Regions from separate parts of the Shewanella sp. VB17 genome, predicted to be linked through region 2. Evidence: predicted binding sites of a transcription regulator. Region 2 holds the regulator's gene; the other holds the start of a gene.
What was found. The regulator LexA, encoded in region 2, represses DNA repair genes until DNA is damaged. The targets are predictions, from matches to a motif close to TACTGTATNNNNATACAGTA.
Positions count from the first base shown of each region.

Region 1 (5,725 bases), 1.5 Mb from region 2:
TCGTTTTACTGCGGTGAATCTGTCTTGAATACGTTGACAGCTTAAGAGGATAGTATTGGGTGATATCTTATTGTTGATCAGTTTTTCTAGTTGCTGAATACTTTTATTAATCTGATTAATACAAGAAGATAGCTCTGCACCTGTTTGTATAAAAAGCGTATCGTTAAAACGCTCTGTATCTTGTAGCAAACGTTGCTGTCCTTTGGGGAGTTTAGCGTCATGCTGGAGGACTTCTTGTTCCAGTAGCTTCTGCTGTACTCGTAATCGTTTGAGTAATTCACTTGTTGTCACCAGGCGCCCCACGCTAAGTTAACGGCAATAAGAAGAACAATAACCGTAAATACAGGGCGAATAAATTGCACCCCAAATTTGATGGCTGAACGCGCACCAATAAACGAGCCTATCATCATGCATACCCCCATAGATAAACCGAGGATCAGGTCGACTTGACCTAGTGCAAAAAAGATCACTAGCGAGGTTAAATTACTGATAAAGGTCATTGTTCTGGCTAAACCACAACTATAGAGTAGTGGTTGATGATAATAGTGGGTACTGGTGATGGTCCAAAAAGCGCCAGTACCAGGACCGGCAAAGCCATCATAAAATCCCAAAGTGAAGCCTAGTAACCATTGTTTTAAACGGCTAGCGGCTTTTTTGAGAGGAACATACTGTGTACAGCCCATGGCATTAGGGGTGCACAGGGTATAAATCGCAATCGTAATAATGAGCAGCGGCAATACTTTTTCCAGCCATTCTTTATTAATGTAATGCACTAACAATGTACCACTGACCGCGCCTAAAAACGTGGCGATGAAGCTGTGATACCATAAACTTGGAGAGAAAAAATTTTGCCGATAATAGGTCAATGCAGCCATGGATGAGCCAAAGCATGCTGCCAGCTTATTGGTACCTAAAGCTAAATGGGGGGGAATACCTAAGGTTAGCAGTGCTGGGATCGACAATAAGCCTCCACCACCAGCAACGGCATCAATAAACCCTGCGATTAAGCCTATGGCAGTAATAATAGCCCAAGCATTAGGCTCTAACAGTAGCTCCAAAAGTACTCCTACTCTATTACACGGCGAAAAGGAGGCAAAGCATCGAGCAATGATTTGCCATATCTTTTACTCACCAGTCGTCTGTCTAAAATGGTGATGCGGCCGTAATCTTGCTCTTTGCGTAGTAATCTACCACAGCTTTGAATTAATTTGCGTGATGCATCTGGAATCGTCAGTTGTAAAAAAGGGTTTCCGCCTTTGATTTTGATGTACTCAGCATGGGCTTGTTCTACTGGGGAGGTCGGTACCGCAAAGGGGAGCTTAGTAATGATTAAATTGGTTAAGTAGTCTCCGGGTAGATCGAGTCCCTCAGAGAAACTGCCTGTGCCAAAAATGATACTGGGTTCATTGTTGTCACATCGCAGCTTATGTTTAGTGAGGATCTCTTGTCTGGAAGCAGTGCCTTGGATCTGCAGAGCGGTTTTAATTTTGTTTTCGACAAGGTCGGTGACTTTTTCCATTTGCCAATACGATGCAAATAGCACTAAGGTTGCTTGTTCTCCATCAACTAAGGTGATGATTTGCTCTGCTAATTCTTCAGTGTATTTGTCATCTGTGGGTTCAGTGTTCATTTTTGGTAAATACAGGGTTGCATTTTGTTTAAAATCGAAGGGAGAATCTAAGGCTAAAAAGCGACTTCCATCATTAATTGAAAGGCCTACTTGTCGAGTAAAGTGATCAAAATTATTTAATGCTCTTAAGGTCGCACTGCACAACACTACACCAGCGGCTTTATCCCATAGTAGTTTTTCCAGCATAAAACCGACTTCGATTGGGGATGCATTAAACAGATAATCGAGTTGTTTACCAGTGATCAATTCTATCCAACGTGCCATAGGCGCACCTTTAGCATTATCGACTTTGGCCATCATTTTCCATAGCTTTTGAAGATTTTCTAACCGCTGTAACATAAAGCCAGTTTCAGATAACAAGGGCTCAGCTTGCTGCTTGGGAATATCGCCATCTTTTATGGCTTCAGCCAGTAAGGTTTGCATTTTATTAAACTGTTTGAGTGCCTTGGTCGATGTGGTAGCCAGCTCTTCAGCTTGGCTTAACAGGCCTTCAGGTAGTTTTCCGTGCTCGAAACGGAACCGATTTTCTTGATTATCGAATCGGGCTGTTTGGCTATCACAGTAGTGCGCAATGAGAGTTAACTGGGCGGTTAAATCAGTAATGTGATCGTGCATCGCTTGTACTGGTGCGATAATATTGTTGGTTTTTATTTGAGTTTGTAGCTTGCTGCTGGTTTTATCTATTTTTTCAAGCCATTCGATGGCCCCTCTTAATGTTGACTGGGCACTGGAAAAATCTCTGGCAACTTTGGGTAAGTGATGGGCTTCGTCGATAATATAATACAGTTCTTCAGGATCGGGCAAAATCACCCCACCGCCCAATTCAAGATCGGCGAAGAGTAAGCTGTGGTTAGCGATGAGCACATCCCAAGTGTCGATGTCTTCACGGGCTTTATGGAAGGGACAATGCCTGTGACTGGCTAATTGTTTATGGCAGCTGTGTTTATCACAGGCTATTTGTTGCCAAAGATGGTCGGGCAGTTGCTCTGGTAATGTGTCACGCTCGCCGTTCCACTTCCCTTCGTGGTATTGCTTAAACAAAGATTGTAATAGTACTATCTGGCTATTGTCGGGTTTGGTCTGCCACATGGCCATTTGGGTACCATCATCAGGCCCGGTTAACAGCTGTAACTTTGAAAGACAGACATAACGTTGGCGACCTTTGACTAACCCAAAAGTAAAGTTTAACTTTGACTGGGCAAGAAAAAACGGCAGATCTTTGTGGAGTAATTGTTCTTGCAAGGCGACGGTTGCCGTGGCAATACAGACCTTTTTTTTATTGGCCAATGCTAAAGGTATTGAACCCAATATGTAAGCCAAAGATTTACCAATACCCGTCCCTGCTTCTACTACGATAATTCGCCTCTGCTTATCGTATTCGCCCGCCAATGTTTTTGATATCTCTGCGACAATATAATTTTGTTCTCGCCTGGAACGAAAATCAGGTAGTGCGGCAGAGATACCTTTGTATATCGTGCGAATTTGAGTTTTTACATCAGCAGGTAACATGCGCATACTATGAGAGAGAAATAGAGCTGTACATAATAACAGTCTTTTTTAATATTGCATGCTTTTTAATGGCGATAACCTTTTGGGGTTATTCAGGGAGGGGGAGTTGGATCTGATGTTTGATTGACTTAATACCAATGGCATTAAATATATGATCAATTCAGAGGCTCTCAAACTTTTCAATTCAAGGCGCATTGAGGAAAGAATGCTTGTATCCCTTGTGCATCGATGCAAAGTCGAAGTGGAATGTTTGAGCGCCTATATATAGGACGGGTTTCAAAGCCCTACATTGGACTTCCTTGAGTAAGCTAACGCCCTATTAATCGCCAAATGTAGTTGGCTAAAATGTTGAGATCCGAAAACAGCCAACTGTATGTTTTTCCACTTTAATAGATTGTTATACATACAATTTACACTACTGACGAGTAGGTGATTTACCTAATAATATAAAGCTTAAACCAATTAGTGGAATATTAGTTGTTACCGGGTTAAAGGCTCCGACCAAAAGCTGAGGTTGTAAAACAGCAACAAAAAACAGTAAACCAATTAGACCTGCAACATTTAACATAACAACCGTACGGTTGTTATAAAATATGATAAATATTAAACCAAAGATCAGCTCGCCAAGACCTACTGATTTAGTGATTAAATAAGACATTTCGTCAGAAAAACCTAAGCTAGCAGTCATTGCTTTTTCTAACGGAGCAATATGCAATAATTTTGGGAAAATACCGTGGTAAAGCCAACTAAACCCAATAATGTATCGTGCAATTTGTTCAGATGACACCTGACACTTCCTTGTATGTATAACGCCAGCTTAAGCGGGCTAAAATAGTTGGCTAAAATTGTGAACGGAGTGAAACTGCCAACTGTTTTTTGTCCGTTTGAACGCCTTGTGTACGCCCAGCATGGGCATGAACTCATGAGGTGACTTTCTATTATACATAAGCTTTGTAGGAAGATCACCGTTACTCTTTCTAAAAGAGAATAACTTACTGTTATTAAACGTTAACGATTAGCGAATGGCAAGGGCTTAGCCGCGAGGCTTGGTCTGAAGGACTGATATGTTGCTCCTGCAATATCTGCATTTCCACCATCCTTGGTGGTCAAGCCGCTAGCCCTATTAAGGATTAAAGAGTGCGAGCTGATGAACAAGAAGATCATATGAGGCGTAGGCTAGAGGGATACAGCAAGCATTGAGTAATGAAAAGCTTGAAGTAATGGTTAAGAAAACGGGGTTATGTTCACTAAGAAATGGATGGATCGCAGTTCACTCGGAACAAAGAAGTTAGCAAGAAAGTTGAAGTTAGGACATTTTATTGTTGAGTTCTAGCCATGAACCGCCCTCGGTTCTGGCATCCTCGGTAACAGCTCCCTGCGTTACTCTACCTCCTAAATCTGACTTCCAAGGAAAGGACGAAATGTTTTATTTTGTAGGAAAAAAATAGACCATTTAGTCGTGTGCGGAGCGGCATGCAGGGTGATGTGGGGGCTGGACACCTCCGGCTACCCGTATATGAACAAAAATTGGTTAACTTGTCGGCTAACAAGTTTCAAATATCTTTTTTATTGGGTTCATTTAACTGGTTTGGTGTTTAGTCGGCTTGCTGATCACTATAGCAATATTGGTGTTAATTGCTTGCAGCAGGCTGATGTGCAGATACTTCTGCGGCACGCTGTGAATACTTCCATGTAAGCTCGACGATGGCATCTGATGTGAATGGATTCACAAATGCCGTGATAACAGGGATGTTATAGAACGGCCATGCCACCAACGGCCGCAGCTTCATCTACACCTGCTCTTATCAACAAGAGTAAAGCAAAGCATGGTTTCTTCGATTGATATTTTATGGTTGCTGACTCGATTATGGACAGTTATTAGTTAGAGCTGAGACTCTAATTAAACTGACATTGATTAGAAAAAGTACCTTGGTTTATTCGGAACCCCTAATTATTTCCAAGTATTTGTAGATGATTGCTCGATTTCAGTGATATACGACTAAGGCGAGGGGTGAAGTGCATCGCTACTGGCCTTACCTTTGCACCATTGACCACTGTGATGCTGTCTTTTGAAGGCACACATGGCATCCCAGCGACCACTAATACCACTGTATTGGCGGCGAAACTCTTTTGCTGAGGTGATCCAGACATCGGATGAGATACCAAGTTCATCAAGTAATTTAGGACGACTTGAGTCGATGAACCCTCTTTTGTCTGGCCTAATTGCTCTGCCAGTCCAATCGATAAGTTGTAAATAATCACAGAAATTAAATGGGATCCCTGATTGAGGTGCTAAATGAGCAGCACCATCAAATTGGACAAGGGGGTTGAGTCGCTCACTCGAGGTGAGTTCTGATGTATCATCATTTGGTTTAGTGTCTTTATCAGGTGTGTTTAGCGTGTTAATGCGCTCCTGAATAGACGTATAATCAGAAGCTTGCAGTGTGTCGGCAATTCCCGCTCTAATAGGGTTTAAATCAACATACATCATGCAGGCGAGTAGTGCTTGTTCATCAAGTAGAGCTTGTGACTTAAAGCGCCCTTCCCAGAAAGCCCCTTTACACTCATCTTCACGGTTGGACCTAC
Region 1 is NZ_JABRVS010000001.1:2,247,912-2,253,636, forward strand. Features, by position in the region: gene HQQ94_RS09655 (primosomal replication protein) at 1-291, opposite strand, end outside; gene HQQ94_RS09660 (TSUP family transporter) at 288-1,058, opposite strand; gene dinG (ATP-dependent DNA helicase DinG) at 1,067-3,139, opposite strand; gene HQQ94_RS09670 (DoxX-like family protein) at 3,555-3,926, opposite strand; gene HQQ94_RS09675 (hypothetical protein) at 4,771-4,929, opposite strand; gene HQQ94_RS09680 (transposase) at 5,139-5,725, opposite strand, start outside.
Region 1: a site for LexA is predicted at 3,164-3,183, ahead of dinG (ATP-dependent DNA helicase DinG). Genes of this name have one in related genera too.

Region 2 (5,725 bases):
AACCTAAGGTCACACCTAAAAAAGAAGAAGCAACAGCTAGGTTAGCAAAAATAGTGAGCATACTCGTCAGCCAATCATCTGTCATCACATCAGATAAAGCACTCACTAACACGCCCATATTACCACCTTGAGCGATAATACTCACAAAATCACTACGCGCAATATTGCCCATCGTCGCCACTAGCCAACACACATAAATAACGAAGGCAAGTAAGGTTCCAATCACGATGGCCTTGATAATGGTACAAGAATCTTCTTTACCATAATATTTAACTAAACTAGGCACGTTACCATGATAACCAAAACTCACCAGTCCAAAAGGCAGCGCTGCCAACAAATAAGGTAAATAGGTATCTTCACCATCGGGGGTTAATAACTTAACTGTATCAACATCAATCAGCAAGTTGCCCACCGCAAGGAAGAAGGTAATGACCATACCACCAAGCATAATTGTCGTGATTCTATCGACAGCCTTCGTACTAATAAACACAATAAACGCCAAGCCGAGTGCAAAGACTAAACCTGCAACACTTTGTGGCAGCTCTATACCTGCAGTCTCTAAGCTATGGTTGACAATCGATCCGCCACCACTGATGTAAGCATAAGCAAGAATATAGAGCACAAATGCGATAGATGAACCATTGACTATCCGCCAAAAGTTACCAAGAGTCTGATGCGTTAACGTATCAAAACTAACTCCTGATTCGAAATGAAGGTTAGTCTCAAGCAGTAATAAGCCCGAAACCAGCATACAAAACCAAACAGCCAGTAGCATAACAAGTGAGTAAGCGAACCACATTCCAGCCCCTACCACCGGTAGCGAGAACATCCCGGCACCGACCGCCGTTCCTGCAATGATCATCGCTCCACCGAGCACCGACTTACCTGCAGCTTTATCTTTAGCTGCATTCATATAATTTGCCATATAATCCTACGTCTTAAAATCTGAATAATGGCCAGTCATTGCCAATAATATTAACTGCCTGAATGTTACAACACATTAGGCTGTTCTCTCCGATGCCACGCTATCAACAATCGTTTGCCTTACTGAAGATCTCAGTAAGCCATTAGCGCGCGCTCTGATCCTTTGTACATCGACCTTACTGCCACTGCCTGATAAGTAACCAAGATCTTTTAACTTCACACTAAGTGTCCTATACAGATTCTTATCATAGAATTCAGGTGCGGTTATATCGTGTAAAGCACCTAGTCTTTTCGCTAATCGATGGCTTTCACGTTCAAGATCAGAACGTTCCATTTCAGGAAAGTCAGCTAAAAGATTAAAAATAATAGCGTAACGCTGCAATGTCTCACTCACAGTACCAGCAAGCAGTAACAACTGATTAACTCTCTGTTCTACGACACTAAATACTTCATTTTCAGTGATAAGTTCCTGCTCAATAAATAGATCAAGTATTTCCTCAACCAACTTAGCGGTATCACTCACCCCCATAAACAATTCGGCCTGAAGCAAAGGATAAAAGTCAGCAATGACATCTATAATTTCAGCTCTGGTGCTGCGCTCATGTTGTGTCAAGCAGCTAGCCACAAGGGAAGGAATGATCATCAGATGAATAATGTTATTACGATAATAGGTCATCGCAACAGCGATACTTTCATCAATAGAAATAATATCGCCCAATGAATCACTGTCCAATCGTAGTTTATTAAGCTCTAACCCCTGTACCACTAATTGCTTACCATCGCCTTCAACAACAGACGTATATGAGGTATAAGGCAAGTCTTTAAGTAATTTCAGGTAAAGGTCTAGCTGCTTTTCAAGTTGAGATCTCTCAAGCGCATTCTGTTCAGATGCTAACAACACTAAGCTGGTTAAGGTCACAGAGCTCACCGCTGCCGCATCATTAATATTCGTCATCACTTGATTGGCGAGTATATTGACGGCAGGCGTTAACCAGGTTGGTTTCTGCTCAGGATCATTAGCAATTTCCTCTCGCCAATTAGGCGCTTGTTCATTTAAAAAAGTATGTAAAGTAATGGGCTTGCCAAAATTTACATACCCTTGACCAAAGTTACCTAACTTGCGTAACGCACCGAAAAATTGCCAAACCGATTCTTTCTTTTTCTTCTTGCCACTTAATTCTTTGTGGTAAGTCGCCACTTCCATCACATGATCATAACCAAGATAAACAGGGACAAGTGTCACCGGACGTTTCATCCCCCGCAGCACGCTATTTAGCGTCATGGCGAGCATCCCTGTTTTAGGTGCTAACAGGCGTCCAGTTCTCGAGCGGCCACCTTCAGTGAAATATTCAACTGAATAGCCTTTAGTAAATAATTGATCCAAATATTCACGAAAAACGGCAGTGTATAATTTATTTCCTTTAAAACTTCGGCGAATAAAAAAAGCACCACCTCGACGGAACATGGGCCCAGCAGGCCAAAAATTAAGGTTGATACCGGCAGCAATATGCGGAGGCACCATACCTTGGTAATAAAGAATATAAGAAAGCAGTAGATAATCCATATGACTTCGATGGCAAGGGACATAAATAATCTCATGACCATCATGGTGTAACTGCCTGATCTGCTCTGCACCTTTAATATTGATGCCTTTATAGAGCTTATTCCATAGCCAGGTTAAAAAACGTTCGGTGATACGCACAAGACTATCTGAGTAATCCGCCGCGATTTCATCTAAATATTCCATCGCTTTGGCTCTGGCCTCAACTTCAGAAATTTTCTTACTTACCACCTCTTCTTGAATGGCTTTCTGCAGCGTTTCAGAACTGACTAATGCATGAAAAAGAGCTTGTCTTTTGGGTAAAACAGGTCCTGTCATCACTTTACGCTGTCGACTAAAATGCACTCGTGCTACACGCGCTAATTTTTGCGCAATACGTTTGTCAGTACCGTGTTCATCTGCCATATTACGAATTGAAACAGAGTTAGAAAATTGCACAAAGTTATGTCGACCCAAGAACAAAATCATCAAACACTTTCGCAACCAAGTGGGGTTTTCACGCTCCAAGACAGCAGCTTTCATCGTGTCATCTTCTTTACCTGGCGTTCTGCCCCAATAAAGACTGACTGGCACAAGTTGAACATCAAGATCTGGACTTCTTTTATGGGCCTTTAACAAATTCATAAAACTACTAAGAAAGAATTCGTTACTTTTCCGTTGGCCCATAAGTGGTTTGGCAGCTTCTAAACAAACCACCCTAGGACTTAATTCCCCGCCGACCTCCAGCGGATCGTAAGGGCTCGGTAAGCCTAATCCTTCTGTTATTTCACTCAGGGCGGCAATATCACTGAGAGACTCAGTTTTCATCACATAAACAAGGGGCCTCTCGGGATCTAAATTAAGGTCCTTGAACGGTTCTTGCGGTACAACAATCGTCTGCACTAACTTATTTTGAAGCCAGCGTAATGATTTAAACCAAAGGGAATCTTGTTTGGACATTATTCTTATACAATGTATTTTAATTTAATGGCTACATAGAGTATCAGATATAGATACATCCACCAAATTAGCTCAGCTCAATGACAAATATCATCTATCACCATCGACTAAGGGTTAAACAAAACAAACGATAAAGAAGAGAAAAACGATTAACACTGGTTAATACTTGCACTGCATGAAATACTGTATATACTGACAGTTACTGTATAGAAAGACAGGATTTACCATGAGACCATTGACACCACGACAAGCTGAAATCCTTGAACTAATTAAGTGCAATATTGTTGACACAGGTATGCCACCAACTCGTGCGGAAATCGCCACACGTTTAGGTTTTAAAAGTGCTAACGCCGCAGAAGAGCACCTAAAAGCCTTGGCTAAAAAAGGCTGTATTGAAATTATCCCAGGCACATCTCGTGGTATCCGCTTAACTCAACTCGAAGAACCTGAAGAGTCTGGCTTACCCTTAATAGGACAAGTCGCAGCAGGAGAGCCTATTTTAGCTCAAGAACATGTAGAACAGCGCTATAAAGTTGATCCAAACATGTTCCATCCCAGTGCCGACTTTCTCTTGAGAGTACGTGGCGATAGTATGAAAAATATTGGTATCCTTGAAGGTGATCTTTTAGCTGTCCACAAAGCAGATCAGGCCCGAAATGGTCAGATAATTGTGGCTCGCGTCGAAGATGATGTCACCGTTAAACGCTTTGAGAAAAAGGGCAACACTGTTTATCTTCACGCAGAAAATGAAGATTACACACCCATAGTCATCAACTTGGCTAATCAAAGCCTCAGTATTGAAGGATTAGCTGTCGGCGTTATTCGCAACGGTGACTGGCAATGAATACACTCATAGGTAATAGCCCTAGGCATCCAGGGTTATGGTTGGAACATGAGAATAATCACTCAAGACAATTACAAACGAGCACAGTCACAACAATAACGACCCACACACAAGGGCGTAACGAACTCAAAAAAGTCAGCGCTCAACTCGCGACGCTAAGCCAACAAGGACAATGGATAGTATTGATCAATCCACCAAACATAGATTACAAAAAAATGTTAACTGACGCTGGCCTTAACATGAATCGAGTCCTATTGGTCCACGCCAAAGATGAAGTCGAAACACTATGGGCAATGGAAAAAGCACTAACAAGTGGCACATCAAGTGCCGTATTATGCTGGACTCAATCTTTAGATTCCCGTGATAATCGCCGCCTTCAAATTGTTGCTAAAAGCGCCCGAGCCTTAGGCATTGTAATAGAAGACACCAATGCCAGTTTATATGCAAATAACCGTAACAACACGCTAAATACTGCCATACCACAAAGGGGGTTCTGCTCTGTTCATTAGCAGATTAACCAAGAGATTGACTCAAGCCCCTAACAGGGGCTTTATTTTGAATAAATGGCCTATTTAACAATGCAAAAAATACATACGTAATAAAATTTAAAAGACGGATCATCACTTATTTTTAAAATACGAAAAAGTAATCTTGATCAATATTGCAACACCAAGTAAATTAGTCGCATAACAACGATAATTTGTTATATCCAAACGATTTAGTCGTCTGCAAAGTCAATCAATCCACAGTGATATAACTGCATTGTATTACCTAGCAGAAATCGGAACTGATATATTCAGTCGTAGGTATGAATGTGGGTAATTCTGGCAGTGATTTAATAAAACTGCTTACTTTCACGATAAAAAGTAAAACCACTAACATGCTTTGAAGTCATCGTTGCTTTTTTGGGAACTGAAGAGTTTACATAGAGCAGAGACTTACTGTGTGGCTCTTCTTTGTCTTATTTTTTGACAGAGGAGAAGTCTAGTGAAAAAAACGCTGTATTGCTTTTTGGCGTTGCTGTTTACGTCATCCGTTGTGGCATCACAAATGCCCTTAAATATGACCAAAGGTGTCACAGAGATCAGTGGTAAGGTTTATAGCCTGCACATGATCATTTTATATATTTGTTGCGTGATCGGAGCCCTGGTTTTTGGTGTGATGATCTATTCCATTATTAATCACAGAAAATCCAAAGGTGCTGTTGCAGCCAACTTTCACGAAAGTACCAAAGTCGAGATAGCTTGGACTGTTGTGCCTTTCATCATTCTTATTTTAATGGCTATTCCTGCCACTCAAACCTTGATCGCAATGGAAGATCCTTCTGATGCCGATCTGACCATCAAAATCACCGGTTCTCAATGGAAATGGCACTACAGCTATTTCGACCAAGATATCGAATTTTATAGCCTACTTTCAACACCAAGAACCCAAATTGAAGGGACTGAAATAAAAGG
Region 2 is NZ_JABRVS010000001.1:772,577-778,301, reverse strand. Features, by position in the region: gene mtr (tryptophan permease) at 1-925, opposite strand, end outside; gene plsB (glycerol-3-phosphate 1-O-acyltransferase PlsB) at 1,001-3,424, opposite strand; gene lexA (transcriptional repressor LexA) at 3,651-4,268, shown strand; gene HQQ94_RS03305 (cell division inhibitor SulA) at 4,265-4,777, shown strand; partial or broken gene coxB (cytochrome c oxidase subunit II) at 5,256-5,725, shown strand, end outside.